4 regions of the Caenimonas aquaedulcis genome follow, and region 1 is predicted to be linked to each of the others. Evidence: predicted binding sites of a transcription regulator. Region 1 holds the regulator's gene; each other region holds the start of a gene.
What was found. Region 1 encodes LexA, which represses DNA repair genes until DNA is damaged. Its sites were predicted from a motif close to ACTGTATNNNNATACAGT; they were not measured.

Region 1 (7,097 bases):
CTCCGCGGCAAATGAATCGCGTCGCGCCGCCATGAACTTCCGCCCGCGCCAGAAAGACGAACCCGAGATCAATTTGATCCCGTTCATCGACGTGCTGCTCGTCGTGCTGATCTTCCTCATGCTGTCCACGACCTACAGCAAGTTCACCGAGCTGCAGCTCAAGCTGCCCGTCGCGGACGCCGATGCGCAGCGCGACTACCCGAAGGAAGTGATCGTCGCCGTGGGAAGCGACGGCCGCTATTCGATCAAGGGCACGCCCGTCGCGGGCCGCAGTGTCGATGCCGTCGCGCAGGCGCTCGGCCAGGCCGCCACGGCGGGCAAGGACAGCGTGGTCATCATCAGCGCCGATGCCACGGCGCCGCACCAGTCGGTGATCACCGTCATGGAAGCCGCGCGCCGGATCGGGCTCGTGCAGATCACCTTCGCCACGCAGTCATCGGCCCAGGCCGGGGGAAAGTAGGTGCGCGAAGCGCTGCAGCGCGCATGGCTGCGGCGCGGTGTGCCGGCCCGCCTGCTGTGGCCCGTCTCGCTGCTGTACGGCGCGTTGGCCGCCGCGCGCCGCGCAGCGTATCGGGCGGGCCTGCTTCGCGTCACGAGCTTGCCCGTGCCGGTCATCGTCGTGGGCAATGTCGTCGCCGGCGGGGCCGGCAAGACGCCCGTGGTGACGGCCCTGCTCGAACACCTCGCCGCGCGCGGCATCGAAGCCGGCGTGGTCTCTCGCGGCTATGGACGCCAGACCACGGATTGCCGTGCCGTGGAGCCTGACAGCCTGCCCGCAGACGTCGGCGATGAGCCCTTGCTGATCGCCCGCACCGGCGCGCCGGTCTTCGTCGCGCGGCGCCGGGTCGATGCGGCCCGCGCGCTGTTGCTGGCGCATCCGCGCACGCAGGTCATCGTTTCCGATGACGGATTGCAGCACCTCGCGCTCGCGAGGGACATCGAGATCTGCGTGTTCGACGCGCGCGGCACCGGCAACGGGTGGCTGTTGCCGGCAGGCCCGTTGCGGGAGAAGTGGCCAAGGCCAGCGGACCTGGTACTGCAGGCCGGGGACGGGCCCGGTGCGGGCGGATGGGCGATGCGCAGGACGCTCGCATCCTTCGCCGTGAGCGCCGACGGCACCCGCATCGAATGGGCCGAACTGCGGCAGCGCCATCTCACCGCCGTGGCGGGCATCGCAAATCCCCGGGCGTTCTTCGACATGCTGCGCGAGAACGGTCTGCAGCCCGACCGCACCATCGCCCTTGCGGACCACCACGACTACGCGGCCCCGCCGGTTCCCGGGGACGAGGCCATCGTCTGCACGGAAAAGGACGCGGTCAAGCTGTGGCGGCTGCGTCCCGATGCCTGGGCGGTTCCGCTGCGCGTCGAAATACCGCGCGGATTCTGGGATGCGCTCGATCGCCTGCTCGATGCAAAGCTATCATCCCCGCATGGATCCCAAACTGATCGAGTTGCTGGTGTGCCCCGTCACGAAGGGTCACCTCGACCTTGACCGCGAGCGCGGCGAGCTCGTCTCCCGCGCCGCGCGGCTGGCGTATCCGATTCGCGACGGCATCCCGATCCTGCTGGAAGACCAGGCACGCACTCTGTCCGACGACGAACTCGACCGCCTGCCGCCGCGCACCCCGCTCGTCTGAACGCGCCATGGGCTTTTGCGTCCTGATCCCCGCGCGCCTCGCGTCCACGCGGCTGCCCGACAAGCCGCTGGCCGACATCGGCGGCGCGCCGATGGTGGTGCGCGTGGCGCAACGCGCGGCACGCTCTCGCGCGGCGCGCGTCGTCGTCGCCGCTGACGACCTCCGGATCGTCCGGGCGTGCGAGACGCACGGGGTCCAGGCGGTGCTCACGCACAAGGACCATCCTTCAGGCAGCGATCGCCTCGCGCAGGCGTGCGAGCTGCTCGGGCTGGACGGCGACGACGCCGTGGTCAACGTGCAGGGCGACGAGCCCCTGATCGAGCCCGCGCTGATCGACGCGGTCGCGGCCCTGCTCGTCTCGCGCCCGGAAGCTGCGATGAGCACGGCCGCGCATGCGATCGCGGACAAAGCCGAGTTCCGCAATCCGAATGTCGTGAAGGCGGTGCTCGACGCGAACGGCATGGCCCTGTACTTCAGCCGCGCGCCGATCCCGTGGTGGCGCGACGGCTCGCCGGGGCAGGCGTCGATCACGGCCGCGCTCCCACCCCTGCGCCACGTGGGTCTCTACGCTTACCGTGCGCGCTTCCTGCGGCTCTTCCCCCGCCTCGCGCCGGCGCCGGTCGAGCAGGTGGAGGCGCTGGAGCAACTGCGCGCCCTCTGGCACGGCCACCGGATCGCGGTGCATGTGACGGACACCGCGCCGGGCATCGGCGTCGACACGCCGCAGGACCTCGAACGCGTCCGCGCCCTCTGGCGCGAGCGGTCCGCGTAAGGCTGGCAGAAGGAGTCGCATGCTATCCTTTGCGCCAACAAAGCGCGAAGGCGGGCGACGCCCTGCCCGCAGCGCGACGCAGGCCACATCCAAGACATCCGAGGACATCCATGAGACTGATTCTGTTGGGCGCGCCGGGCGCGGGCAAAGGAACGCAGGCCACCTTCCTGTGCCAGAAGTACGGCATCCCGCAAATCTCCACCGGTGACATGCTGCGCGCCGCCGTCAAGGCCGGCACGCCGCTCGGCCTCGCGGCGAAGAAGGTCATGGACTCGGGCGCGCTGGTCAGCGACGACATCATCATCGGCCTCGTGAAGGAGCGCATCGCGCAGGCCGATTGCGCCAACGGCTTCCTGTTCGACGGCTTCCCCCGCACGATCCCGCAGGCCGACGCGATGAAGAACGCGGGCGTCAAGCTTGACTACGTGCTGGAGATCGACGTGCCGTTCGAGGCGATCATCGAGCGCATCAGCGGCCGGCGCTCGCACCCGGCGTCGGGGCGCACCTACCACTTGAAGTTCAATCCGCCGAAGGTGGCGGGCAAGGACGACGTCACGGGCGAACCGCTGGTGCAGCGCGAAGACGACAAGGAAGAAACCGTCAAGAAGCGCCTCGAGGTGTACTCGGCGCAGACTCGTCCGCTGGTCGCCTACTACTCGGACTGGGCCAAGGCCGATCCGGTCAACGGTCCGCGCTATCGCGCCATCAACGGCACGGGCACGGTGGAAGAAATCACCGCGCGCGCACTGCAGGCCCTGTCGGCCTGATCACCCCAGCAATTCCAGCACCAGCGCAATCCGCGCCTTGGCGGCCGACATCGCGGCCGCCGGAAACCGGTCGTCGCCACGCGCCAGCACCACGCCTTCGGCGCAGCGGCTCGTACGCACGATCTTCGTTCCCGCAGCCTGCGCGTTGAGCAAGGCCGCTTCGAGGTCGCGATGCACGGTGCCGTTGCCCGTCGCCGCGACCACGAGGCCGTCCACCCCCTGCTGGACAAGAGCGTTCACCAGCGCGCCACCCGCGCCCGCATGGCTGGTGACGATTTCCACGCGCGGCAGTGAGGTGGCAGCCACGAAGCGCTCCAACACCCCCGGCGCGGGCCGCGGCACGGGCCAGGCGCGGAGCTGCCGCACGCGCCCCTCTTCCACGTAACCGACGGCGCCGGCATCGCCGGAGCTGAACGCATCGAGCCTGTAGGTGTGCCGCTTCGCGACGTCGGCGGCGGAATGGATCACCCCGGCGCAGACCGCGGTGACGCCCTGCGCGCCCGGATGGAGCGCCACGGCCGCGGCGTCCAGCATGTTCTGCGGCCCATCGGGCGCCATCGCGGTCGCGGGGCGCATGGCACAAGTGAGAACCACGGGCTTGGCGGGCGAAAGGACAGCCTGAAGGAAAAACGCGGTCTCCTCCAGCGTGTCCGTGCCGTGCGTGATCACGAGGCCCGCGATGTCGTCGCGGCCGAGCCAGTGCGCGCAGCGCAGCGCGAGCGCGCGCCAGACCTCGAAGCTCATGTCCTTGCTGTCGACCTGGGCCACCTGCTCCGCGCCGGCCACCACGTCGCGCAGCCCGGGCACGGCGTCGAGCAATTCCTCGACGCCCACTTGCCCCGCCGTGTAGCCGATGTTGTCCCCGGCACTGGCGGCCCGTCCGGCAATCGTGCCGCCCGTTGCCAAAACCACAATTTTTTTGCGCGTCACTTGCACACTTTCCAAAACTGTTTAAAAATACAGGTACTGGATATCAACACAGTGGAGTGCCCTTCATGCTCGACACGCCCAAGCTCACCGCCCGACAGCAACAGATTCTGGACCTCATCCAGAGCGCCATCGCACGCACCGGCGCCCCGCCGACCCGTGCGGAGATCGCGACGGAACTCGGTTTCAAGTCCGCTAACGCCGCGGAGGAACACCTGCAGGCGCTCGCCCGCAAGGGCGTGATCGAGCTCGTCAGCGGCACCTCGCGCGGCATCCGTCTGCGCAGCGAGGCACTCCGCTCCATCAACGAATCGCGCAACAAGCAATTCTCGCTGCCCTTGCAGACGCTCGCGCAACTGGCCCTGCCCCTGGTCGGCCGTGTGGCTGCCGGTTCACCCATCCTCGCGCAGGAACACGTGGACCAGACCTACTACGTCGAGAGCTCGCTGTTCCAGCGCCGGCCCGACTACCTGCTGAAAGTGCGCGGCATGTCCATGCGAGACGCCGGCATCATGGACGGCGACCTGCTCGCAGTACAAGCCACGAAAGACGCGAAGAACGGTCAGATCATCGTGGCTCGCCTGGGCGACGACGTAACAGTGAAGCGTTTTCGCCGCAACAAGCACCTGATCGAACTGCACGCGGAAAACCCCGACTACCCGACCATCGTCGTCGAGCCCGGTGAAGCCTTCGAGATCGAGGGCCTGGCCGTCGGCCTGATCCGCAACACGATGCTCATGTAGGGCGCCAGCATCCCGGGCACTGCCGCAGGTGGCGGGCGTATGGCGCAAAGCCATCACCCTGCGGAAGCCCTCTTCATTTCAATCCTGCCGTGGTCCAACTCTGGAATTCAAGGAGTCATTCAAATGGGAATCACGATGCTCACCCTCGGCGGATTGTTCGCCCCCCTGCAGGCGTTGGTGGCGTGGCTGGCGCCGTCCCGTCCCGCCGAACCACGTGGGCACGCGCCTGCACGTGCAGCGACTGCAAACGCGGCAGTGGCACATGCGCCCGCAAGACGCGTACCTCCCCTGCGCGTGGTGCGGCTGGTGGAATCGCCTTGCGGGCCGGCGGCTGCCGGCCGGATGTTCATGTCCGGCCGCATGGCAGACGTGTGCGCCGAGCTCGACCGCCTGGCGGCGCTCGAGGCGGCAGCGGGCTGACCGCGCGGGCCGTGACGCTCAGCCCTTGTTGAGCGTGGCACCAGCGAGGTAATCGGCCTTGCCCAGCTCCACGCCGTTGTGCCGCAAGATCGCGTAGGCCATGGTCACGTGGAAGTGGAAGTTCGCCAAGGCCCAGTGCTTGAGGTAGGCCTCGCCCGTCATGGTGCGCGTCGTCTCGCGGCCCACGGGGAAGGTGATTTCCTTGGCCTCGGTGCCGTCGAGCTTGTCCGCAGGCACGCTCGACAGGTAGTCGATCGTCTTCTGGATGCGCGCCTTCAGCTCCGGGAAGCTCGCCTCGTTGTCCTCGAACTTCGGGGCTTCCACGCCCGAGATCCGCGAGATGCCGTTCTTCGCGGCGTCGCAGGCAATCTGGATCTGCCGCGTGAAGGGCAGCATGTCCGGTGCCAGGCGGTACTGCAGCAGGACGGACGGATCGTACTTGCGTGATTCGGCGTTGGCGACGGCCTTGTCGAGGATGTGGCTGAGGTTGCCCAGCATGGCCTTGAAGACGGGAATGCTGGCGGAATACATGGAAATGCTCATGGGATGCTCCTCGTTTTGGTCGAAACGCCGATGCTAACGGCCGCGCCACAACTCTGCTTGGCGGGGGCCGGCCGGCCCGAGGCACAATCGAGCCATGAACATCGTAATCCTCGACGATTACCAGGACGCAGTACGCAAGCTTCGCTGCGCTTCCAAGCTGGAAGCCTACCCGGCCAAGGTCTACACGAACACGGTGAAGGGCATCGGCCAGCTGTCGGTCCGGCTGCGCGACGCGGACGTGATCGTGCTGATCCGGGAACGCACGCACCTCACGCGGCAGCTGCTCGAAAAACTCCCGCGGCTTCGGCTGATCTCGCAAACCGGGCGCGTCGGCGCGCACGTGGACGTGCAGGCCTGCACCGAGCGGGGCATCCCGGTCGCGGAGGGCGTGGGCTCTCCCGTGGCTCCTGCCGAACTCACATGGGCGCTCATCATGGCCGCCATGCGGCGCCTGCCGCAGTACATCGGCACACTCAAGCACGGCGCCTGGCAGCAGTCGGGCATGAAGTCGGCGTCGATGCCGGTGAATTTCGGGCTGGGCGTGGTGCTCAGGGGCCGCACGCTGGGCATCTGGGGGTACGGCAAGATCGGCCAGCTCGTCGCCGGTTACGGCAAGGCCTTCGGCATGCAGATCCTGGTGTGGGGCAGTCCCTCCGCACGCGAACGGGCAGTCAACGACGGCTTCCAGGCCGCGGGCTCGCGTGAAGAGCTCTTCGCCGAGAGCGACGTGCTCAGCGTGCACCTGCGCCTGGCGGACGAAACCACCGGCATCGTGACCCTGGAAGACCTCGGCCGCATGAAGCCCACGGCGCTCTTCGTCAATACCTCGCGTGCGGAGCTCGTCGAGCCCGAGGCGTTGATTGCCGCCCTCAATCGCGGCCGCCCGGGCATGGCGGCCGTGGACGTCTTCGAGAGCGAACCCATCCTGCAGGGCCACGCGCTGCTGCGGCTGGAGAACTGCATCTGCACGCCGCACATCGGCTATGTGGAGCTCGACAGCTACGAGATGTACTTCGGCTCCGCGTTCGACAACGTGGTGAACTTCATCAAGGGCACGCCGACCAACATCGTCAATCCCGGCGCGCTCCAGGTCCGCCGCTGACCCCATGGCCCGCATGCCGTCCGTGCTGTGGCCGCTGCTGTTCGGCAATTTCGTCATCGGCACTGGCGTGATGGTCGTGCCGGGCACGCTGAACGAGATCAGCAGTTCGCTCGACATCTCCGTGGCGACGGCGGGCCAACTCATTTCCGCTGCGGCGCTGCTCATGTGCATCGGCGCACCCCTGTG
Region 2 (7,097 bases), 570 kb from region 1:
TGTCAAATTCGCACCAGCCTGGGCGCCCGCGCGCCCGCGACGCCGCTTCTCGCGCTCGTCGTTGCGCTCTCCGCGGCATTCGGTGCCGCCCGCCCCGCGCAAGCGGCGACCGAGCGCACCGAAGTCGTGTACCTCGTAGGCAAGGGCGAGCGACGCGAGTCGCCCAACGCCGCCTGGGTGCCCGTCGCCGCGAGCGAAAAGCTCGCGCCCGGCGCGATCGTGCGCACTTTGGGCGACAGCCAGATGGCGCTCGTGATGCCCGATCGCTCGCAGGTGCGCCTGAACCAGAACAGCCAGCTCGAGGTCGGCTCGCAGCAGCAGCAATCGGGCCTCGTCGTCTCGGTCCTGCGGCTCGTGAGCGGGCGCATCTGGAGCCTGGCGCGCCCGCCTTCGGTGCGCGGCGAAACCGGCGAACGCATTCGCCTCACGACGCCCACCGCGACCATCGGTATCCGCGGCACCGACTGGGAAGTGGAGATCCAGCCGGACGGCAGCACGCAGCTCGTCGTGCTCTCGGGCGTGGTGGAGATGAGCAACCCGCAGGGCGCCGTCACCGTGGCCAGCGGCGAAGCGGCAGTGTCGCGCGAAGGCAGCGCGCCCGTGAAGTTTGTCCTGGTGAATCCATCCAGCCGCGTGCAGTGGGTCTCCTCGTGGCGTCCGCAGCCGCAGCGCTGGGCCGGCAACGACGCGCAGCGCCTCGCGCCCATCATCCGGCGCATCGACGCCGGGGAGTACTCGGGCGCAGAAGCCGCACTCGCCCCCGCGGCGGGCAGCGATGCGGGCTCCGCGGTCCTGCTGGCCGACCTGATGCTGCAGCGCGGCGATCTCGACGCCGCCCAGCGCGTGCTGACGCCCCACGCCCGCGACGGCAGCGGCGACCCGCGTGCGGTGGCCCTGCTCGCGCAGGTTCTTGCCCGCCAGGACCGCATCGACGCCGCCCAGGCCCTCGTGGCCTCCGGCCTTCGCCAGAACCCGCGCAACGTGGAACTCCAGCTGGCCGAAGGCGACCTCGCCATCCTGCAGGGCGACGCGGCGCGAGCCCGCGCCTCCTACCAGGCGATCCTGCGGGACCAGCCGGACAACGTCGACGCCTGGTATGGCGTCGGCCTCATCGCGTCCGAGCGCGAACAGGTCGGCGCCGCGCGCAGCGCGCTGGGCGAGGCCTTGCGCCGCAGCCCGCAGAACGGCCGCGTGCAGGCCGAACTCGCGGCGACGGAAACCTTCGCGGGCAACCTGCCGCAGGGCCGCCAGCTCCTCGAATCGGTGCTCGCGCGCGAACCCTCCAACTACCAGGCGCTCACGGCCCTGGGCATCAACAAGCTGAAGGCCGGCCAGACCAGCGAAGCGCTGGACGACTTCCTGCGTGCCGGCGCGATCGAGCCACGCTATTCGCGCGCCTGGCTGTATTCGGGCGTCGCGCTCTACCAGCTCGGCGAGCGCAAGCGCGCGATCGAGGCCTTCCACAAGGCCGCCGAGCTCGACGCGAAGGACCCTGTGCCGCACATGTACCTGGGCATGGTGGAGATCGACGCCCTCGACCCGGGCGCCGCGATCGCCGAATCGCGCGCCGCGCAGGAACGCATGCCGTACCTGAAGTCGCTGAACCAGGTCGCCAACAACCAGAAGGGCAGCGCGAACGTCGGCAGCTCGCTCACCGCGTTCGGCCTCGAGGAGTGGGCGGACTTCTACGCGTCGGAGGCCTATTCGCCCTACTGGGGCGGCAGCCACCTGTTCCGCGCTGACCGCTACACCGGCAAGTTCAACAAGAACTCCGAGCTGTTCAAGGGCTACCTCACCGAGCCGACCACCTTCGGCGCGTCCAACCGCGATGCGACGCTGATCCCCTCCCCCGGCCACTACGGGCGCCTGGAGGCGCTCTACGAGCGCACCGACTGGCAGCAAGGCGCGCTGATCGGCACCTTCAACGGCATGACGGCGACGCCGGTGCCGCTGGCCTATTTCATCAGCGGCGATTTCGCGAAGGCGGATGCGCGTCCCGACGACAGCACCGGCCGCTCGCGCAACTTCACGCTGGGCCTCGGCGCCCGACCGACCTACCAGCTGGGCCTCTTCGCGTTCGCCACCGACACGCAGCTGCGCGGCAAGCTGCGCTCCACGCAGCTCCCGAGCGACAACCTGGACCAGGACGAAAAGCGGGTCGACGTCGGCCTGAACTTCAAGATCGACCCTGAAAACCAGTTGTGGCTCAAGGGCGGCAAGGGGAGCCAGGACAACAGCGTGAACGGCAGCCTGTTCTCCCCCGAGATCTCGGCAACGCTGAACACGGCGTTCTCCACCAACATCTTCAAGCCCCTGGGCACGCTGGACAGCTTCTTTTCCACCGTCGACCAGGACGATGTGCAGTTCCGCCATTCGTTCAGCGCGATCGGGCTGCAGTGGAGCTGGGGCGTGGAGCGATCCAACCAGGACCAGAATGGGGGCCTGAGCACGACCTTCGCCCCCGCCCGCCTGGACAACACGCAGCACTTCACCATCCGCGCCACGGACGTCTGGGCTTCCGCCCTGTACAAGACCGCCGCCGGGCACCAGGCGCAAGTCGACGTCTTCGGGCAGAAGTCCGAGCAGCACCGCACCGACGTCGACCAGCTCACGCTCGCGATCCCGGGCATCCAGCCGGCGCTCGTCCCTACTTCCGGTGACCGTGACTACAACGAAGTCAATCCGCGCCTGGGCTTCAAGTGGCAGGTCGCGCCCTCGCAAGCCGTGCGCTTCGCCTGGCAGAAATGGCGCAGGCCCGCGTCGTCTTCGACGCTGAGCCCGGTGGACACGGTCGGCATCCCGGTGAACGACCGCCTCGTCTCGGCGGGCGGCAAATACGAGCGCGGCCGCGTGCAGTACGACGGCGAACTGGGTTCGGGCTTCGTGCGCGCCTATGCCGACCACGAGCGCGTGGACAACGGCCTGGGCGGCCGCCACACCGCGGTCAGCGACTTCCAGGTCACGCAGCTCGAATCGCTGCGCAACCGCCCGGACATCTTCGCGCCGAAGAGCGAGCTCGAAGACACGCCGCAGTTCCAGGAAGGACGCTCGGACTCCGCGGGCATCTCGTACAACCGGCTCTTCAGCCGCACGCACGCGATGGCCTTCCGCTATTCCTGGCACCGCACCGAGCAGACCGGCGCGAACAGCGGGCTGATGATCCCGTTCATCCCGCGTCACTTCGCGCAGATCGACAGCCAGTGGTCCATCCCCGGCCAGTGGCTGCTCGGTGCCAGTGCCACATGGCGCAGCATGCGGTACCGCGACGACCTCAACACGAAGCCGATCAAGGCGGGCTGGTCGCTGGGCGGAACCGCGTACTGGGAGAGCCTGGACAAGCACCACAGCGTTCACCTCGTGCTGGACAACGTGCTGAGCGACAAGGCCGCGGGCAACCGCCCCGACGCGCACTTCAGCGCGAGCTACGCCTACCGCTTCTGACCCTTCCCACAGGCGTCAGAACAGAGCGCCCTGCCCGCCCTGCGCGGGCGGGCGGAATTGCGATTCATCCAGCACCACCCGTTCGCGGTTGAAGCCGATGCGCGTCGCGGCTTTCTGGAAGCGCTGCGCGATCAGCTGCGCCCACGGCCCGACACCCTTCATGCGCGTCGCGAAGTCCGCGTCGTAGTCCTTGCCGCCGCGCATGTCCGCGATGCGCGCCATCACGCGATCGGCCCGCTGCGGGTAGTGCGCCTGCAGCCATTCGCGAAACAGCGGGCTCACCTCCCAGGGCAGGCGAATCACGTGGTAGAAGGCGCTGCGCGCCCCGGCGTCCCAGGCGGCCTCCAGCACCTGCTCCATGTCGTCGGTGAGGAAGGGAATCTGCGGCGCGAGGCTCACGCCGCACGGGATGCCGTTCTCCGCGAGGGTGCGCAGCGTCCGCAGCCGCCGATGCGGCGCCGCGGCGCGTGGTTCCAGCTTGCGCATCAAGTCCGTATCCAGCGTGGTGATCGTCACGTTGATCGCCGTGAGCCCCTTCGCGGCCATCGGCGCGATGAGGTCGATGTCGCGCTCCACGCCGCTCGACTTGGTGACCAGCGAAAACGCGTGGTTCGTTTCGTGCAGCAACTCGATCACCGACCGCGTGAGTTTCAGTTCGCGCTCCAGCGGCTGGTAGCAATCCGTCGAGGTGCCGATCGCGATGAGCTTCGGCTCGTAACGGCGTTTGCCGAGTTCATGCCGCAGCACCTGCGCGACGTTGCGCTTGGCGATGATCTTGGTTTCGAAGTCGAGCCCCGGCGACAGGTTCACGTAGGCATGGTTCGGCCGCGCGTAGCAATAGATGCAGCCGTGTTCGCATCCGCGGTAGGGATTGATCGACCGCTCGAAGTAGACGTCCGGCGATTCGTTGCTGCTGATGACGCTGCGCGCCTCTTCCCAGATCACCTCGGTGCGTACCGGCGCCCTGTCGGCCGCGAGGCCGTCGTCCAGCGTGGACCAGCCGTCGTCGAATGCGGCGCGCTCGTCGCGCTCGAAACGGTGTGCGATGCGGCTTGCCGCTCCGCGGCCCTTCACCGCTTCCACGGGAATGCGGACCTCGCCCAGCGCCCTTCGCTCCGTCATACTGTTCATTCGTACAGTATCGCCGATCCGGCGTGGCGCGGCAAGGCATCCCGCGATCACCGCAGGCGCATTAACACTTTAGGCACAGGCATTTTGCCTAACCCTGCCGAGGCTTTTCCGTAGCCAACGCGGGTGCGCGGATGGTCTCATTGCCCGGTGGCTGCGGCGCGATGCCGGCGGCGACTCCTGAAAGGCAGACGCAGATGGCAAACCGCAAAGCCCCGGCTCCGAAGGCCCGCATCCTGGTGGTGGACGACACGCCCGACAACCTGTTCCTGATGAGCGCGCTGCTGGACGACCGGTACGAAGTCCAGACCGCCGGGAGCGGCGCCGAAGCACTGGCCATCGCGCTTTCCGACGCGCCCCCCGCCCTCATCCTGCTGGACATCATGATGCCGGAGATGGACGGCTACGAGGTGCTGCGCCGCCTGCGCAAGGATGCGGCGACGGCTTCCATCCCCGTCATCTTCCTGACCGCGCTCACCAGCATCGAGGAGGAGCAGTTCGGGCTCGACCTGGGCGCGGTCGACTACATCACGAAGCCCGTCAGCCCGCCCATCGTGCTTGCCCGCGTGCAGTCGCACCTGGAGCGCAGCGCGAGCTCGCAGCGCCTCCAACTGCTCTCCGAGAAGCTGGGCCGCTACCTCGCGCCGCAGGTCTACCAGTCGCTTTTCGACGGATCGCGCGACGCGGAGATCCGCACGCAGCGCAAGCAGCTCACGGTGTTTTTCTCCGACATCAAGGACTTCACCGCGGCCACGGCCACCTGGCAGCCGGACGACGTCACCTACCTGCTCAACAGCTATTTCTCGGAGATGTCCAGGATCGCGCACGAATACGGCGGCACGCTCGACAAGTTCGTCGGCGATGCGATGGTGATCTTCTTCGGCGACCCGGACACGCGCGGCGTGAAGGAAGACGCCCTCCAGTGCGTGAAGATGGCCCTCGCCATGCAGCGGCGCATGGCCGAGCTCGAGGTGATGTGGCGCGAAATGGGTTCGGAAAACAGCTTCCAGGTGCGCATCGGCATCAATACCGGCCTGTGCGACGTGGGCAACTTCGGCAGCGACCTGCGCATGGACTACACCATCATCGGCGCCGAGGTGAACCTCGCCGCGCGGCTGGAGCAAGCGGCCCCGGCCGGCGGCATCCTGATCTCGAAGGAGACGTGGAACCAGGTGAAGGGCGAGATCGCGGCCGACGCGCTGGTGCCGATCCGCGTCAAGGGCTTCGCGCAGCCGGTCGAAGCCTTCGCGGTGCGCGACGACTCGGTGGGCGATCCGGCGGGCCGCAAGGTCTTCCAGTGGGAGCGCCTGGGCCTGCGCGTGCTGGTGGACCTCGACAGGCTGCCGGCCGCCGAGCGCCCCGGCGCGACGGCGCCAGTGCGCGGGATGGCCGACCGGGTGCATTGAGGATGCTGGACATGGACGTCGACATCGACCTGGACCTGCCGGTCCTGCCCGGGTTGCAGGAGGCGCCCGTGGCCGACAACGCGCCGGGAGCGCCGGAGGCGCTGCGCGAGGAACTGCGCATCGCGGGGCGGCAGCTGCAGCGCCTCACGGAGAAACTGGCCGAAGCGCAGGCCACGCAGTCCCTGCTCTTCGCGACGCTCGATGCGACGGACGACGGCGTGTGCGCCCACCTGTTCGGCGAAGGCCGCTTCATCTTCAACCGCTCCTTCGTCACGATGTGGAGCCTGCCGGAGGACAAGCTGTCGGACCTGAGCGCGCAGGAGCTGCTCGCCATGCAGTGCGCGCAGGTCAAGTACCCCGCCGAGCTCACCGAGGACAGCACGCACTTCGATGCCGACGCGGAAAGCTTCAGCGTGGTGGAACTGCACGACGGACGCATCTTCGAGCGCCATGGCCGTCCGCAGATGCTGCAGGGCAGGAGCGTGGGCCGCGTCGTCGCCTACCGCGACGTCACGCAGCGCGTGAACTTCGAGCAGAAGATGATGTTCAACCACATCGTCGTGGAAACCTCCGGGCCCATGGCCTGGGTGGACCGCGAGACGCGGCGCGTGACGTACGCGAACCGCGCCGCGTGCGAGATGCTGGGCCTCGCCGTCGACGAGCTCGTGGGCGAGACGCTATCCGATGTCGATCCCGCCTACGGCGACCATGCGCTCATCCCGCTGGACGCGGAACTGCGCCGCACCGGCAAGCCCGTCGCGTTCCGCACGCAATACCGCCGCAAGGACGGCAGGCTGATCCATGTCGACGCCGCGATCTCGCTGGCCGAGCAGTCGGACCGCGAAATCTACATCCTGAGCTTCAAGGACATCACCGAGCAGAAGCTCGCCTCGCGCGAGAAGCGCCGCCAGCAGGCGCTGCTGCACGCGCTGATCGACTCGATCCCCGACGCGATCTCCTACCGCGACCCGGAGGGTCATTACCTCGGCTGCAACCTGGCCTTCTCGGCGATTCGCGGCAAGACGATGGAAGAAGTCGCCGGCCGCACCTCCGAAGAACTCTTCGAGGAGCCGATGGCCCGCGACGTGCGCGCGCGCGACGAGGAGGCACTGCGAAGCCTCT
Region 3 (7,097 bases), 510 kb from region 1:
CCGTCGCGCCATGGACCAGCAGGGCCCGCTCGCGGTAAGCGTTGGCGATCACCACGCTCAGGCACACGGTCAGCACCTGCATGCCGGCGAACGCGCCCAGCGCGACCAGTTCTTCCGAGTCGGCGGGCAGCTGGGTGATCACTGGAAGTCGGCCTGCCCTGCTGCCGCGACCGGCACGCTGGATGGCGACGGCGCGACCGGCACCGGATAGGCCATGGCGGGGACGCCCGGCGGCGGCAGGTTGCCCCGGCCGACGGCGCCGCCCGCGGGCAGTTCCACATGCACGCGATGGGGCACGCGCCCGTTGCCCACGACCGACGGCGGCTTGAGCATCGTGTACAGCTGCATCACCGTCTTCACGTAGTTCTGCGTTTCGCGGTAGTTCGGGATCTTGTTGCCCGCGCGCTGCACGGCGCCCTCGCCCGCGTTGTACGCGGCGAGCGCGAGCTCCACCTGGCCGGGGAAGAGGTCGAGCAGGTAGCGCAGGTAACGCGTGCCGGCCTTGATGTTGGTGCGCGGATCGTGCAGCTTCTTCTCGACGGGCGACTTCTTGTCCGAAGTCACGCCGTAGCGCTGCGCGGTGGCGGGCATGACCTGCATCAGGCCGACGGCGCCCTTGGGGGAGACCGCGCTGGAGTCGAAGCCCGATTCCGTCGCGATCAAGGCCTTCAGCAGCTCGTAGTCGATGCCCTGGTCGCGCGAGGCCTCGCGCAAGTGGTGCTGCACCTGCTTGAAGCCCTGCGACACCTCGAAGAACGCGATCAGCTTGGGCGCCGCCGTGGGCACCGCGACTTCGCGCGGCGTCTTGAGGCCGCGCGCGGTGTCGAAACTTTCGCCGCCGCGAAAGAAGAGTTCATAACGTTCGTCGACCTTGTCCGCCGCGAAGTGCGCGACGCCCTTCCCGTCCACCCATCCCCACACCTCGGCATGTGCTGCCGGCGCCATCGCCGCCGCGAGCAAGGCTCCCGCGCACCAGAATTTGAGACGCAACGATGCCTTCATGCGCGCAGCTCCAGCCCCAGACCGCGGCGGCCGACGAATTCGGGTTGCAGCATCGACATCACGATCAGCGTTTCATAGCCGCCCTGCACCTTGACGGCATCGCGCAGTTGGCCTTCGACCACGAAGCCTTCGCTATCGTAGAGCGCTTTCGCGCGGGAGTTGCCGGCTTTCACGTCCAGGAAGAGGCGGTGCGCGCCCAGGTCGTCGAACGCGACGCGCTTGGCCACGCGCAGCGCGGCACGGCCGAACCCTGCGCCCTTCGCGCGCACGACCATGCGCTTGAGCTCGAGCGACTGGTTCTGGCTGCGGCACCCGATGAGGATCAGGAAGCCCACGGCCTCGAGGTCCGGGCCGCCTTCGATGATGAAGTGGCGAAAGTCCGGGAAGCGGATGGCGGCCTCGTGCTGGGTCTGCTCCCAGGGCGTGATGTGCGCGAGGTTTTCGGGGTCCTGTTCGAGCGAGACGACGAACTGCAGGTCGCTGCTCATCGTCGGCCGCAGGCGCACGCGCGCCGTGGTGCGGTCGGGGGAGCTGGCGGCGAAGTTGGCGGCGGTCATGTCAGGTTCGTTTTGGGCAAGGTCAGATATCTATGTCCACCGCATCGCCGTGGAGTTCCATCAATTCGCGGCGGGCGGCGGCTTCGCCCTTGCCCATGAGCTTGGTGATGAGGTTCTCGGTGGCCGCGAAATCCATCGCGCCCAGGTGAACGGGAAGCAGGCGGCGGGTGTCCGGGTTCAGCGTGGTGTCCCACAGCTGCTCCGCGCTCATCTCGCCCAGCCCCTTGAACCGGCTGATGCTCCACGCCCCTTCGCGCACCCCTTCCTTGCGCAGTTTGTCCAAGATAGCGGTCAATTCGCCTTCGTCAAGGGCATATGTCTTGGAAGCGGGCTTTTTCCCACGGGCCGGTGCATCCACACGGAAGAGCGGCGGCCGGGCCACATACACATTGCCCGATTCGATGAGCTTGGGAAAGTGGCGGAAGAACAAGGTCAGCAGCAGCACCTGGATGTGCGAGCCATCCACGTCGGCGTCCGACAGGATGCAGATCTTGCCGTAGCGCAGGCCCGAAAGGTCGGGTGTGTCGTCGGGGCCGTGCGGGTCCACGCCGATGGCGACCGCGATGTCGTGGATCTCGGTGTTCGCGAAGAGGCGGTCGCGCTCGACCTCCCAGGTGTTGAGCACCTTGCCGCGCAGCGGCAGGATGGCCTGGCATTCCTTGTCGCGGCCCATCTTGGCGCTGCCGCCGGCGGAGTCGCCCTCGACGAGGAACACCTCGTTGTGGCTCGTGTCCTTGCTCTCGCAATCGGTGAGCTTGCCGGGAAGCACCGCGACGCCCGAGCCCTTGCGCTTTTCCACCTTCTGGCCCGCGCGCTGGCGGCTTTGCGCGGCCTTGATCGCGAGCTCCGCGAGCTTGCGGCCGTATTCCACGTGATGGTTGAGCCACAGCTCCATGGCCGGCCGCACGAAGCTCGACACGAGGCGCACGGCGTCACGCGAGTTCAGCCGTTCCTTGATCTGGCCCTGGAACTGCGGGTCCAGCACCTTGGCGGACAGCACGTAAGAGGCCCGCGCGAACACGTCTTCCGGCAGCAGCTTGACGCCCTTGGGCAGCAGCGAATGCAGGTCGACGAAGCTCTTCACCGCGTTGAACAGGCCGTCGCGCAGGCCCGATTCGTGCGTGCCGCCCGCGCTCGTGGGGATCAGGTTGACGTAGCTTTCGCGCACCGGCTGGCCGTCTTCGGTGAAGGCCACGCACCACTGCGCGCCCTCGCCCTCGGCGAAGTTGTCGTTGTTCTGCGCGAAGCCCTCGCCTTCGAAGAGCGGGATCACCGGGTCGCCGGTGAGCGTCTGCATGAGGTAGTCGCGCAGGCCGCCCTTGTACTGCCAGCTCTGCGTTTCCTTCGTCTTCTCGTTGACGAGGGAGACGGTGACGCCGGGCATCAGCACCGCCTTGCTGCGCAGCAGGTGCGCGAGCTCGTTCATCGGCAACTGGCTGGACTCGAAGTACTTCGCATCGGGCCACGCGCGCACCGTCGTGCCCTGGCGGCGGTCGCCCTCCTGCATCTTGCGCAGTTCCAGCTTCTCGATCACGTCGCCGCCGGAGAAGGCGAGGCGCGCGACCTGGCCTTCGCGGTGCGTGGTGACTTCCAGCCGTTTCGACAGCGCGTTCGTCACGGAGACGCCGACACCGTGCAGGCCGCCCGAGAAGCTGTAGGCGCCGCCCTTGCCCTTGTCGAACTTGCCGCCGGCGTGCAGGCGGGTATAGACGAGCTCGATGACGGGGGCCTTTTCGTCCGGGTGGAGCCCGAAGGGGATGCCGCGGCCGTCGTCCTCGATGCTGATCGAACCGTCCGTGTGCAGCGTCGTCTTGATGCGCTTGCCGTGGCCGGCCAGGGCTTCGTCCGCCGCGTTGTCGATCACTTCCTGGATGACGTGCAGCGGGTTGTCGGTACGCGTGTACATGCCGGGCCGCTGCTTGACGGGCTCGAGGCCCTTGAGCACGCGGATCGAACCTTCGGAATAGTCGGACGGGGGTTTGGTGGCCATGGGAGGGGGATTGTAGTCGGGCGGCGCAGCAACACTGTATGCGCATACAGATCGAGCGAAATGGGACCGCGCCAGCGAAGTATTCGGCCTTTGGATAAAGTCGCCCGATGCAATCGACCGCAGTCCCCCAGAAGCTTTCCATGTCGCAGGTGCTGGTCTGCGGCGCGATGATCGTCACGCTCTCCATGGGCATCCGGCACGGCTTCGGCCTCTGGCTGCAGCCGATCACGCAGGCGCAGGGCTGGGACCGCGGCACCTTCGCGCTGGCCCTCGCCATCCAGAACCTCTCCTGGGGCATCTTCGGCATCTTCGCGGGCATGCTCGCCGACCGGCTCGGCGCGTTCCGGGTGCTGGTGGGTGGCGCGGTGCTCTACGGGCTGGGCCTGGCCGGCATGGCCCTGTCCACGGACAAGCTCACCTTCATGCTGACGACCGGCGTGCTCATCGGGGCGGCGCAGGCCGGCACGACCTACGCGGTGGTCTACGGGATCATCGGGCGCCAGATCGACCCTGCCAAGCGCTCCTGGGCGATGGGCGTCGCGGCGGCGGCAGGCTCCTTCGGCCAGTTCCTGATGGTGCCCGTGGAAGGCTTCCTCATCTCGGGCTTCGGCTGGCAGCAGGCGCTGCTGACGCTCGCGGTGTTCGTGGTGCTGATCGCCCCGCTCGCCTTCGGCTTGCGAGAGCCCGGCTTCAGCGGCGGCGTCGCGCCGGCGCGCGAGCAGTCCATCGGCCAGGCACTGCGCGAAGCCTTCAAGTACCCGAGCTTCCAGCTGCTCATGGCGGGCTACTTCGTCTGCGGCTTCCAGGTCGTGTTCATCGGCGTGCACATGCCCAGCTACCTCAAGGACAAGGGCCTGTCGCCGCAAGTGGCCAGCTACGCGCTGGCGCTGATCGGCCTGTTCAACGTGTTCGGCACCTACATCGCGGGCACGCTCGGCCAGAAGCTGGCGCGCCGCAAGCTCCTCGCCGCGATCTACCTGGGGCGCGCCGTGGCGATCGCCCTCTTCCTGTGGGTCCCGATCTCGCCGCTCACCGTGTACGTGTTCGCCAGCGTGATGGGCCTGCTGTGGCTCTCCACCGTCCCGCCGACGAATGCGACGGTTGCGCAGATCTTCGGCGTGGCCCACCTGTCCATGCTGGGCGGCTTCGTGTTCTTCAGCCACCAGATCGGCTCTTTCCTGGGCGTGTGGCTGGGCGGCTTCCTGTACGACCGCACGGGCAGCTACGACATCGTCTGGTACATCTCCATCGCCCTCGGCGTCTTCGCGGCGCTCATCAACCTGCCGGTGCGCGAAACACCGATCGTGCGCGGTTCGCCGCAGGCGGCATGACGCAGCGGGGCAAGAAGCTGCTGGGTTACGGCGCGGCCATCGCCGTGCTCCTGGCAGTGTTTGCCCTGTACACGCGCCCCCTGATCCTCGTCACACTCGCCGACCAACTCTGGGCGTGCTTCAACTGACATGAAAGTCTTCGTCATCACCGGCGCCTCCGACGGGATCGGCGCCGAAATCGCTCGCCAGCTCGCCGCGAAACACGGGGCGCAGGCGGCGCTGGTCCTCGCGGCACGCAGCGACCCGAAGCTGCGCGCCGTGGCGAAGGACTGCGAATCGCAGGGGGCCCAGACGCTCACCGTGGCCCTGGACATCGCGAGCGAGACGCGTTGCCGCTCGCTCATCGAGCAGGCACTGGACAGGTTCCACCGCATCGACGCGCTGATCAACAACGCGGGCATCTCGGCGCAGGCGCTGTTCTCCGACGTGACGGCTGAAGACCTGCACTGGTACGAAGACCTGATGAAGGTGAACCTGTGGGGCAGCGTGTGGTGCACGCATGCGGCGCTGCCCGCGCTGAAGGAAAGTCGGGGGCACATCGTCGCGGTGTCGTCGCTCGCCGGGCTGGTCGGCGTGCCCGGACGGACGGCGTACAGCGCGACCAAGTTCGCGATGACCGGTTTCTTCGAGGCGCTGCGGGCGGAACTCAAGTCCACCGGCATCAGCGTCACCACCGCGTACCCGGGGGTCGTGGCCACCGCCATTCGCCACCGCGGCTACAACGCGCAGGGACAACCCGCCGGCTCCAGCGGGCTGAAGGAAGACGACGCCATGCCGGTCGAGGAATGCGCGCGCCTGATCATCGACGGCATGAACGGCCGCAAGCGCGAGGTCGTGATGACGGGCAAGGGCAAGCTGGGACGCTTCGTCAAGCTGGTCGCGCCCGGCCTGGTCGAGAACATGGCCCTGGCGGCCCTCAAAGACGAGGTCAAACCGCATTGACCGCCGCGCTGCACGGCACGCAAGCCGCATCCGATTGGGTCAAGCGCTGGGCGCATCTCGTGCCCGCGGGCCAGCCGGTGCTCGACGTCGCATGCGGTGCGGGACGGCACATGCGGCATTTCGCGGCCCTGGGCCATCCGGTGACGGGCGTGGACCACTCGCCCGAGGCCATCGCGGTGGCCGGCGCCGCCGGTGAAGCGGTTCTGGCCGACATCGAAAACGGCCCCTGGCCCTTCGCGGGGCGCAGCTTCGGCGGCGTGGTCGTCACCCATTACCTCTGGCGTCCACTGATGCCCACCCTCCTGGAAAGCGTCGCGCCCGGCGGCGCGCTGATCTACGAAACCTTCGCGGCGGGCAACGGGACCGTCGGCAAACCGTCCCGCCCCGACTTCCTGCTGCGGCCGGGTGAATTGCTCGACGCCTGCGCCGCGCTGCGCGTGGTGGGCTACGAAGACGGCTTCCTGGACACGCCTCCCCGGTTCATCCAGCGCATCGCCGCCGTCCGGCCCGCGCCGGGTGAACCAATGGCCCGTCACCGGCTCTAGTTAGAATCCCCCTTTGCCGAGCGTATTTCCGCAAGCGCATATTTCAAATACACCGGACATGACACCGATTACTGGCAGCATCGTGGCGCTGGTCACCCCGATGCACGACGACGGCAGCGTCGACTACCCGGCCCTGCGCAAGCTGATCGACTGGCACATCGCCGAAGGCACGGACTGCATCGGCGTCGTGGGCACCACCGGCGAATCGCCGACCGTCAACGTCGAAGAGCACCAGGAGATCATCCGCGTCTCCGTGGAGCAGGCGGCCAGGCGCGTGCCGATCATGGCCGGCTGCGGCGCCAACTCCACCGCCGAAGCGATCGAGCTCGCGAAGTTCGCGAAGAAGGTCGGCGCGGATTGCCAGCTGCAGGTCGTGCCCTACTACAACAAGCCCACGCAGGAAGGGCAATACCAGCACTTCAAGGCGATCGCCGAGGCCGTGGGCGACCTCCCCATCGTCCTGTACAACGTTCCCGGCCGCACCGTGGCCGATCTGCTGCACGACACCGTGCTGCGCCTCGCGCAGGTGCCCGGCATCGTCGGCATCAAGGAAGCGACCGGCAACATCGAGCGTGCGCAGTGGCTGATCCGCGACGTGCCCAAGGGCTTCGCGGTGTACTCCGGCGACGACCCGACCGCCGTGGCGCTGATGCTGTGCGGCGGCCAGGGCAACGTGAGCGTGACGGCCAACATTGCGCCGCGCCTCATGCACGAACTCTGCGTGGCCGCG
Region 4 (7,097 bases), 1.9 Mb from region 1:
AACCCCTGCTCCGGATGCGGCAACGCCAGGGCCTGCGCGAGCTGGTGCGATGCCGCTGACGCATCGCCCTGCTCCAGCAGCACGAAGCCGAAGTTCAGCCGCGCGAGCGGGTCCCTCGGGTCCTGTGCGGCGGCCTGTCGATAGCACTCGCGCGCTTCGTCCAATTTCCATTCGCCGAGCGCCGCGTTGCCGCGCGCGATCCAGTCGACCTGCGGCACGGATGCGGGATTTGCACCGTCCAGGGACTGCAGGTCGCGCGCAACCCGCAGCAGCACGGGCGCCCAGTCGCCCGCGACTTGCTGGCGATACAGGCGCGCGGTGGGATACCAGGGCGAATCGTCACGCTCCAGCATCCAGCGCCAATCGGGGCAGAACGGCAGCAGAATCCACACCGGACGGCCCAGGGCGCCGGCCAGGTGCGCCACGCTGGTGTCGACCGTCACCACCAGGTCGAGCGCGGCGACCAGGGCCGCGGAGTCGGCGAAGTCGTTCACCGAACCGTCCACGCTCACCAGATGCGGCCAGCCGCGCAGCGCCTCGCGATCGGATTCGCGCATCTGCACCTGCAGGTTGACGAATTCGCACGCCGGGACCGCGATCGAGCGGAAGGCCGAAAGCGCAATCGACCGGTTGTGGTCGTTGCTGTGGCCGGGGTTGCCGGACCACACCACGCCGACCTTCTTGCGTCCGCTGCCATCGCCCAGTTTTCGGCGCCACGCTTCGACGCGTTGCGGGTCCGCCGTGAGGTAGGGCACCTGCGCGGGCAAAGTGGCGAGGGTGGTCCCCAGCCAGTGCGGCAGGCTCATCAACGGGCACTGGAAATCGAAGGGCGGCAGGACGCCTTCGGCCGGCAGGACCTTGATGTTGGGCGCGATGCCGCGCAACAGCGGCTCAAGCGGCGCGGGCACGTGCAGCCATACGGCCCTGGCGCGCGCAGCGACGGCCGGGAGGAAGCGCGCGAACTGGATCGTGTCGCCGAAGCCCTGCTCGGCGTACACCAGCAAAGTCCTGCCTTCCAGGTCCTCTCCTGCCCAACGCGGTTGCTGCGACGGCAGCTGGACGGCCTTGCGCCGCATCACGCTGCTGCGCCAACGCCATTCGTGTTCCGTCCAGCCGGCGTCCAGTTCGCCGAGCAGCAGCAAGGCGACGCCGAGGTTCCAGTGCAGGTCCGCGTCGGCGGGTTGCAGCCCGAGCCCGTGGCGCGCCATCTCCACCGCCTCGCGCACGCGCAACTGCTCGATCAGGATACCGACGCCGGCGCGCAAGGCGCCTGCATGGTCGGCTTGCAGTTCAAGGGCCTTGCGCACTTCGTCCAGCGCTTCGGCGGGGCGGCCCAGGCGCAGCAACGCGCCCGCCGCATGCACGAAACCATCGGGTGTCGGGCCCACGAGGGCCAGCACCTCCCGGAACGCGGCCAGCGCTTCCTCGCCGCGTCCGAGCTTGAGGTAGATGTGGCCGCGCCCGCGGATCGCATCCGCGGCTCGCGGACTCCCCGCCACGACCCCGTCGAGGATTTCAAGCGCCTCCTCGCTGCGCCCCGCGAAGTGCATCTCCTGCGCGATCAGCGTCGACGCCGCCGGCGACGGCTGCGCCGCCGCCAGCCGCTGCGCCCACTCCAGCGCCTCGGGGTAGCGCTGCGCCGCATGCAGCAGGTGCACCGCCTCTTCCATCGCCGGCGCGAAGCCGGGTTTCGCGGCGACGGCTGCTTCGAAATGCGCCAGCGCGGCGGCGTCGTCGCCCAGCAGCCGGCTCGCGCGGCCGAGCAGGAAGCGCAGGTCGTGCAGGAAGTTGTCGCCCTCGCCGCGCAGCGCCAGCGATTGCGTGAGGAGTTCGGCTGCGCCGCGCGCGTCGCCCTGTTCGAGCAGGGCGGCACCGCGAGCCAGCCGGCGGCCGGCCTCGGAGAGTTCACCGCCGGCATCCGGACCGTCCGATGGCAGCGGCGCTGCACGCCTCGCAGGATCGGCGCCGGAAGCATGGGCCAGGCGTCGCTCGAGCCAGCCTTGGAGGCGGGACAACATGCGCTACAGCCGGATCGTGAGCCAGTCGGTCAGCTCGGTAAGGTAGGCCTCGTCGCAGCCGCCGTCCTTGAGCGCCCAGAGGAAGGCGTTCGCGAGCTTGGACTTCTTGTAGAAATTGAGCGGTTCGCGCGCGCGGAACTCGCGCACGCGCAAATCGGCGCGGATCAGGATTTTCTCGGCCCGGACCGCGAACTTCGCCTCTCGCTTGCGGGCGGACCCGCTCAGCTCGGCGAGGATGAATTGGGCCAGTTCCTTGCCGAAGCGCTCCGCCTCAGCGGTGGCGAACCATTTGAACATCGTGGAGTGGGACGAAAGGACGGGAGCTCACTTTACCCCACGTCCTCCATCCCGCCGAGGACCCGGCGCACCGTGTCGCCGTCGAAGCCGCGAGCCGCGAGGAACCGGGCCTGCCGCCCGCGCTCCGATGCATCGGCGGGCAATTCGTCGAACTTGCGGCGCCACACCTCGCGCGCGCGCTGCAACTCGGTCGCGCGCAGCGCCGCCACGGATTCGGCCACGAGGTCCGCGTCCAGCCCCTTGCCCTGCAACTCGATGCGGATGCGCGCCGCGCCGAGCTTGCCCGCACGCCGGTGCACCAGCGACTCGGCCACGCGCCGGTGATCGATGAAGCCCTTGGCCTGCAGGTCATCCAGCACGCGGCGCAGCTGGCCCGGCTCTTCCTCGTGGCCCGCAAGCTTGCGCTCGAGCTCCGGGCGCGAATACTCGCGGCCGGAGAGCAGGCGCAGCGCACGGCCCTTGAGCGACAGCGGGGGCGCGCCGCGCAAGGCGATTACTCCGCTTCGGCGTCCGCCGGCAGCAGCGGGATGCCCAGGGAGTCGCGCACCTTGTTCTCGATCTCGCGGGCGAGCTCGGGGTTCTCGCGCAGGAACTCGCGCGCATTGTCGCGGCCCTGGCCGATTTTCTCGCCGTTGTAGGCGTACCAGGCGCCGGACTTCTCCAGGACGTGGGCGGTGACGCCCATGTCGATGATCTCGCCGTGGCGGCTGATGCCCTCGCCGAAGAGGATGTCGAATTCCGCCGTCTTGAACGGGGGCGCGACCTTGTTCTTCACGACCTTGACCTTGGTCTCGTTGCCGATGGACTCCTCGCCCTTCTTGATCGTGCCGGTGCGGCGGATGTCCAGGCGCACGGAGGCGTAGAACTTCAGCGCGTTGCCGCCGGTGGTGGTTTCGGGCGAGCCGAACATCACGCCGATCTTCATGCGGATCTGGTTGATGAAGATGACCATGCAGTTGGTCTTCTTGATCGTGGCGGTGAGCTTGCGCAGGGCCTGGCTCATCAGGCGCGCCTGCAGGCCGGGAAGCGAATCGCCCATCTCGCCTTCGATTTCGGCCTTGGGCGTGAGCGCCGCGACCGAGTCGATGACGATCAGGTCCACGGCGCCCGAGCGCACGAGGCTGTCGCAGATCTCGAGCGCCTGCTCGCCGGTGTCGGGCTGGCTGATGAGCAGGTCCGACAGGTTGACACCGAGCTTCTGCGCATACTGCACGTCCAGCGCGTGCTCCGCGTCGATGAAGGCGCAGGTGCCGGCCTGGCGCTGCATCTCGGCGATGACCTGCAGCGTGAGCGTGGTCTTGCCGGAGGACTCCGGGCCGTAGATCTCGATCACGCGGCCGCGCGGCAGGCCGCCGACGCCCAGCGCGATGTCCAGGCCCAGCGAGCCGGTGGAGACCACCTGGATGTCCTCCAGCTTCTCGCCTTCGCCGAGCCGCATGATGGTGCCCTTGCCGAACTGCTTGTCGATCTGGGCCAGGGCGGCCTGCAGGGCCTTGGTCTTTTCGCTGTCGGCTGCGATGCGGGTGCCTTTGACTTGAGCGTCCATGGAATCTCCTTGTGGATCAATAGGTTAGGTGCGTCGATCCAGTGGGTGTAATCACAGGCTGGATGCTTGACCAGTACTCTAACGCGACAGGTCGGCAGAAGTAAACGGATTTTTTCGTCAGTTTGCCTTACGATCTAACTGTGACGGAAATCACATCGAACCCAGCCATGGACGGCAGTTGGCGGCTCACCCACCTGGGCCGGCTGCTGGGCCATGCCGGACGCCGCTTCGACCAGCGCGTGCTCAACCTCATGGCCGACAACGTCGAAGTCCCGCTCGCGCTCGCCAACCTCGCCGCGCGTGCGCAGGTGAGCGCGGCGCACATCCACGTCACCCGGCACCTCGCGCTGGAAGGCTCGCGGCTCACCGACCTCGCCCAGAGCGCCGGCATCAGCAAGCAGGCGATGGGCGACCTCGTGGACCAGTGCGAAGCCTGGGGCCTCGTCACGCGCGAGCCCGACCCCGTGGATGCGCGCGCGCGGCGCGTGTGCTTCACCCCCACCGGCCTCGCCTGGCTCGGCGCCTTTCGCGACGCGGTCGCGCAGGCCGAGGCGGAGTTCCGCGCGGAGGTCGGCGACGAGGTTGCCGCGGTGGTCGCGATCGGGCTGGAAGCGTATGCCGGCGCGTGGAGCACGACGCCTTCGCAGCGATAGTGCGCGCCTACAATCATCCGGATAACAGCAGGAGACACCCATGAGGATTCTGATCGCCGAAGACGACCAGGTGCTCGCCGACGGGCTGCTGCGATCGTTGCGCGCGTCGGGCGCCGCGGTGGATCACGTCGCGAGCGGCACCGAAGCCGACGCCGCGCTCATGACCAACAACGAGTTCGACCTGCTGATCCTCGACCTCGGCCTGCCCAAGCTGCATGGACTCGAAGTGCTGCGCAAGCTGCGCGGCCGCGGCTCGTCGATGCCGGTGCTGATCCTCACCGCCGCCGACGGCGTGGAAGAGCGCGTGAAGGGCCTCGACTACGGCGCCGACGACTACATGGCCAAGCCCTTCAGCCTGCAGGAGCTCGAAGCGCGCGTGCGCGCGCTCACGCGGCGCGGCATGGGCGGCACCAGCAGCACGATCAAGCACGGCCCGCTCGTGTACGACCAGGCGGGGCGCGTCGCGACCATCGACGGCAAGATGGTCGAGCTCTCCGCGCGCGAGCTGGGCCTGCTCGAAGTGCTGCTGCAGCGCGCCGGCCGCCTCGTGAGCAAGGACCAGCTCGTCGAGCGCCTGTGCGAGTGGGGCGAGGAGGTGAGCAACAACGCGATCGAGGTGTACATCCACCGCCTGCGCAAGAAGATCGAGAAGGGCCCGATCCGCATCGCCACCGTCCGGGGCCTGGGCTACTGCCTCGAAAAAATCCCGGCGTGAAGATTTTCCAGCGCGAGCAGCGCTCCCTTTTCGGCGAGATCCTCGACTGGATGCTCACGCCGCTGCTGCTGCTGTGGCCTGTGAGCCTCGCGCTCACCTGGCTCGTGGCCCAGAGCATCGCGGGCAAGCCCTTCGACCGCGCGCTGGAGTTCAACGTGCAGGCGCTCGCGCAGCTCGTCACGGTGCAGAGCCAGCGCGTCGTGTTCAACCTGCCGCAACCGGCGCGGGAACTGCTGCGCGCGGACGACTCCGACCTCGTCTACTACCAGGTGCTCGGGCCCGGCGGCGAATTCCTCTCGGGCGAACGCGACTTCCCGCATCCGCCCGAGGAGGAAACACCCGTGCCGGGCGAAACGCGGTTGCGCGACGAGGAGATGCGCGGCCTCGACGTGCGTGTGGCTTACACCTGGGTCCGCCTGGAACTGCCCGGCGCGCCGGTGTCGCTGGTGCAGGTGGCGGAGACGCGCGAGAAGCGCTCCGTGCTCGCCACGGAGATCATCAAGGGCGTGATGCTGCCGCAGTTCGTCATCCTGCCGATGGCGGTGCTGCTCGTGTGGCTCGCGCTCGTGCGCGGCATCAAGCCCCTGTCGCAGCTGGAGGAGCGCATCCGCGCCCGCAAGCCCGACGACCTGAGCCCGCTGGACGACAAGACCGTGCCGCTCGAGGTGGCGCCGCTCGTGTCGTCGGTGAACGACCTGCTCACGCGCCTGAAGGATTCGATCGCGACGCAGAAGCGTTTCCTCGCGGACGCCGCACACCAGCTGAAAACGCCGCTCGCGGGCCTGCGCATGCAGGCCGACCTCGCGCAGCGCGAGCAGTTCAACGCCGAGGAGCTCAAGCAGTCGCTCAAGCAGATCGGCCGGTCCAGCATCCGCGCGACGCACACCGTCAACCAGCTCCTGGCGCTGGCGCGCGCGGAGAGCAGCGGCCAGTCGATCGCGCGGCAGCCCTGCGACCTCGCGGCGCTCACCATGGAGACCGTGCGCGATTTCCTGCCCCGCGCGCTGGAGCGCCATATCGACCTCGGCTACGACGGCGCGCAGCCGGGTGCGCCGGGCGCGACGCTGCAGGGCAACCCGACGCTGCTCAAGGAGTTGATCCGCAACCTGATCGACAACGCCATCGCCTACACGCCCTCCGACGCGCAGCACCCCGGCGTGGTGACGGCCCGCGTGCTGGCCGACCCGTACGGCCAGGTGCTCGTGCTGCAGGTGGAAGACTCGGGCCCCGGCATTCCCGCGAGCGAGCGGGAGCTGGTGCTGCAGCCCTTCTACCGCTCGCTGGGCACCAACGTCGACGGCTCGGGCCTGGGCCTGCCCATCGTGCTGGAAATCGCGCGTCAGCACGCGGCGACCCTCGAACTCGAAGATGCGCACCCGGGGGTCACGCCACCGGGGACGCGCGTCAATGTTCGGTTCGTGCTGTCACCAGCGTAGTGGCACGCAGCAATCAATGCCGACTTGGCCGGACGCAGAATCCGACTATGCCTTGTACACGTTCAACTGCAGCCGCTCGCGCTCGATCGCCCGGGCAACGCCCGGCAAGGCGGCCACGCGCTGCACCAGTGCCCATAGCGCCGGATAGCCTTGCGGGTCGTAGCCGGCGAAGCCGCCCCAGCGCAGCAGCGTGAGCGCGTACGCATCCAACGGGCCGAAGCGCTCGCCGCCGAGGAAGCCCGCGCCCGCCTGCACCGCCATCGCCTCGAGCTCGGCCAGCATGCCGCCGTACAGCTTCGCGCCATGGGTCTTCACCGCCGCCTGCGCCTGCGCGTCGTCGCTGAATTTGTGGGGCATGAACACGTGCGTGAACGTGGGATGCACGGTGTTGTTCATCCACGCCAGCGTCTCGAGCACGCGGGTGCGCGCGAG

Region 2: I5803_RS00825 (PA0069 family radical SAM protein) is a predicted target of LexA. The motif match lies at 4,564-4,581, and genes of this name have one in related genera.
Region 3: I5803_RS06015 (DNA topoisomerase IV subunit B) is a predicted target of LexA. The motif match lies at 3,583-3,600, and genes of this name have one in related genera.
Region 4: recA (recombinase RecA) is a predicted target of LexA. The motif match lies at 3,919-3,936, and genes of this name have one in related genera.

Annotation. Positions count from the first base shown of each region.
Region 1 is NZ_JADWYS010000001.1:755,555-762,651, forward strand. Features, by position in the region: gene I5803_RS03510 (MotA/TolQ/ExbB proton channel family protein) at 1-15, shown strand, start outside; gene I5803_RS03515 (ExbD/TolR family protein) at 32-460, shown strand; gene lpxK (tetraacyldisaccharide 4'-kinase) at 461-1,492, shown strand; gene I5803_RS03525 (Trm112 family protein) at 1,431-1,637, shown strand; gene kdsB (3-deoxy-manno-octulosonate cytidylyltransferase) at 1,645-2,409, shown strand; gene adk (adenylate kinase) at 2,520-3,176, shown strand; gene I5803_RS03540 (asparaginase) at 3,177-4,082, opposite strand; gene lexA (transcriptional repressor LexA) at 4,172-4,846, shown strand; gene I5803_RS03555 (DUF1993 domain-containing protein) at 5,285-5,809, opposite strand; gene I5803_RS03560 (D-2-hydroxyacid dehydrogenase family protein) at 5,904-6,911, shown strand; gene I5803_RS03565 (MFS transporter) at 6,916-7,097, shown strand, end outside.
Region 2 is NZ_JADWYS010000001.1:181,649-188,745, reverse strand. Features, by position in the region: gene I5803_RS00830 (tetratricopeptide repeat protein) at 1-3,441, shown strand, start outside; gene I5803_RS00825 (PA0069 family radical SAM protein) at 3,457-4,545, opposite strand; gene I5803_RS00820 (adenylate/guanylate cyclase domain-containing protein) at 4,767-5,975, shown strand; gene I5803_RS00815 (PAS domain-containing hybrid sensor histidine kinase/response regulator) at 5,987-7,097, shown strand, end outside.
Region 3 is NZ_JADWYS010000001.1:1,269,046-1,276,142, forward strand. Features, by position in the region: gene I5803_RS22385 (GGDEF domain-containing protein) at 1-142, opposite strand, end outside; gene I5803_RS06005 (lytic transglycosylase domain-containing protein) at 139-1,002, opposite strand; gene I5803_RS06010 (GNAT family N-acetyltransferase) at 999-1,559, opposite strand; gene I5803_RS06015 (DNA topoisomerase IV subunit B) at 1,582-3,549, opposite strand; gene I5803_RS06020 (MFS transporter) at 3,657-4,880, shown strand; gene I5803_RS22210 (hypothetical protein) at 4,877-5,008, shown strand; gene I5803_RS06025 (SDR family oxidoreductase) at 5,010-5,822, shown strand; gene I5803_RS06030 (class I SAM-dependent methyltransferase) at 5,819-6,367, shown strand; gene dapA (4-hydroxy-tetrahydrodipicolinate synthase) at 6,426-7,097, shown strand, end outside.
Region 4 is NZ_JADWYS010000001.1:2,653,330-2,660,426, forward strand. Features, by position in the region: gene I5803_RS12785 (tetratricopeptide repeat protein) at 1-2,018, opposite strand, end outside; gene I5803_RS12790 (hypothetical protein) at 2,022-2,315, opposite strand; gene recX (recombination regulator RecX) at 2,348-2,803, opposite strand; gene recA (recombinase RecA) at 2,809-3,861, opposite strand; gene I5803_RS12805 (MarR family winged helix-turn-helix transcriptional regulator) at 4,029-4,514, shown strand; gene I5803_RS12810 (response regulator) at 4,555-5,229, shown strand; gene I5803_RS12815 (sensor histidine kinase) at 5,226-6,665, shown strand; gene I5803_RS12820 (glutathione S-transferase family protein) at 6,711-7,097, opposite strand, start outside.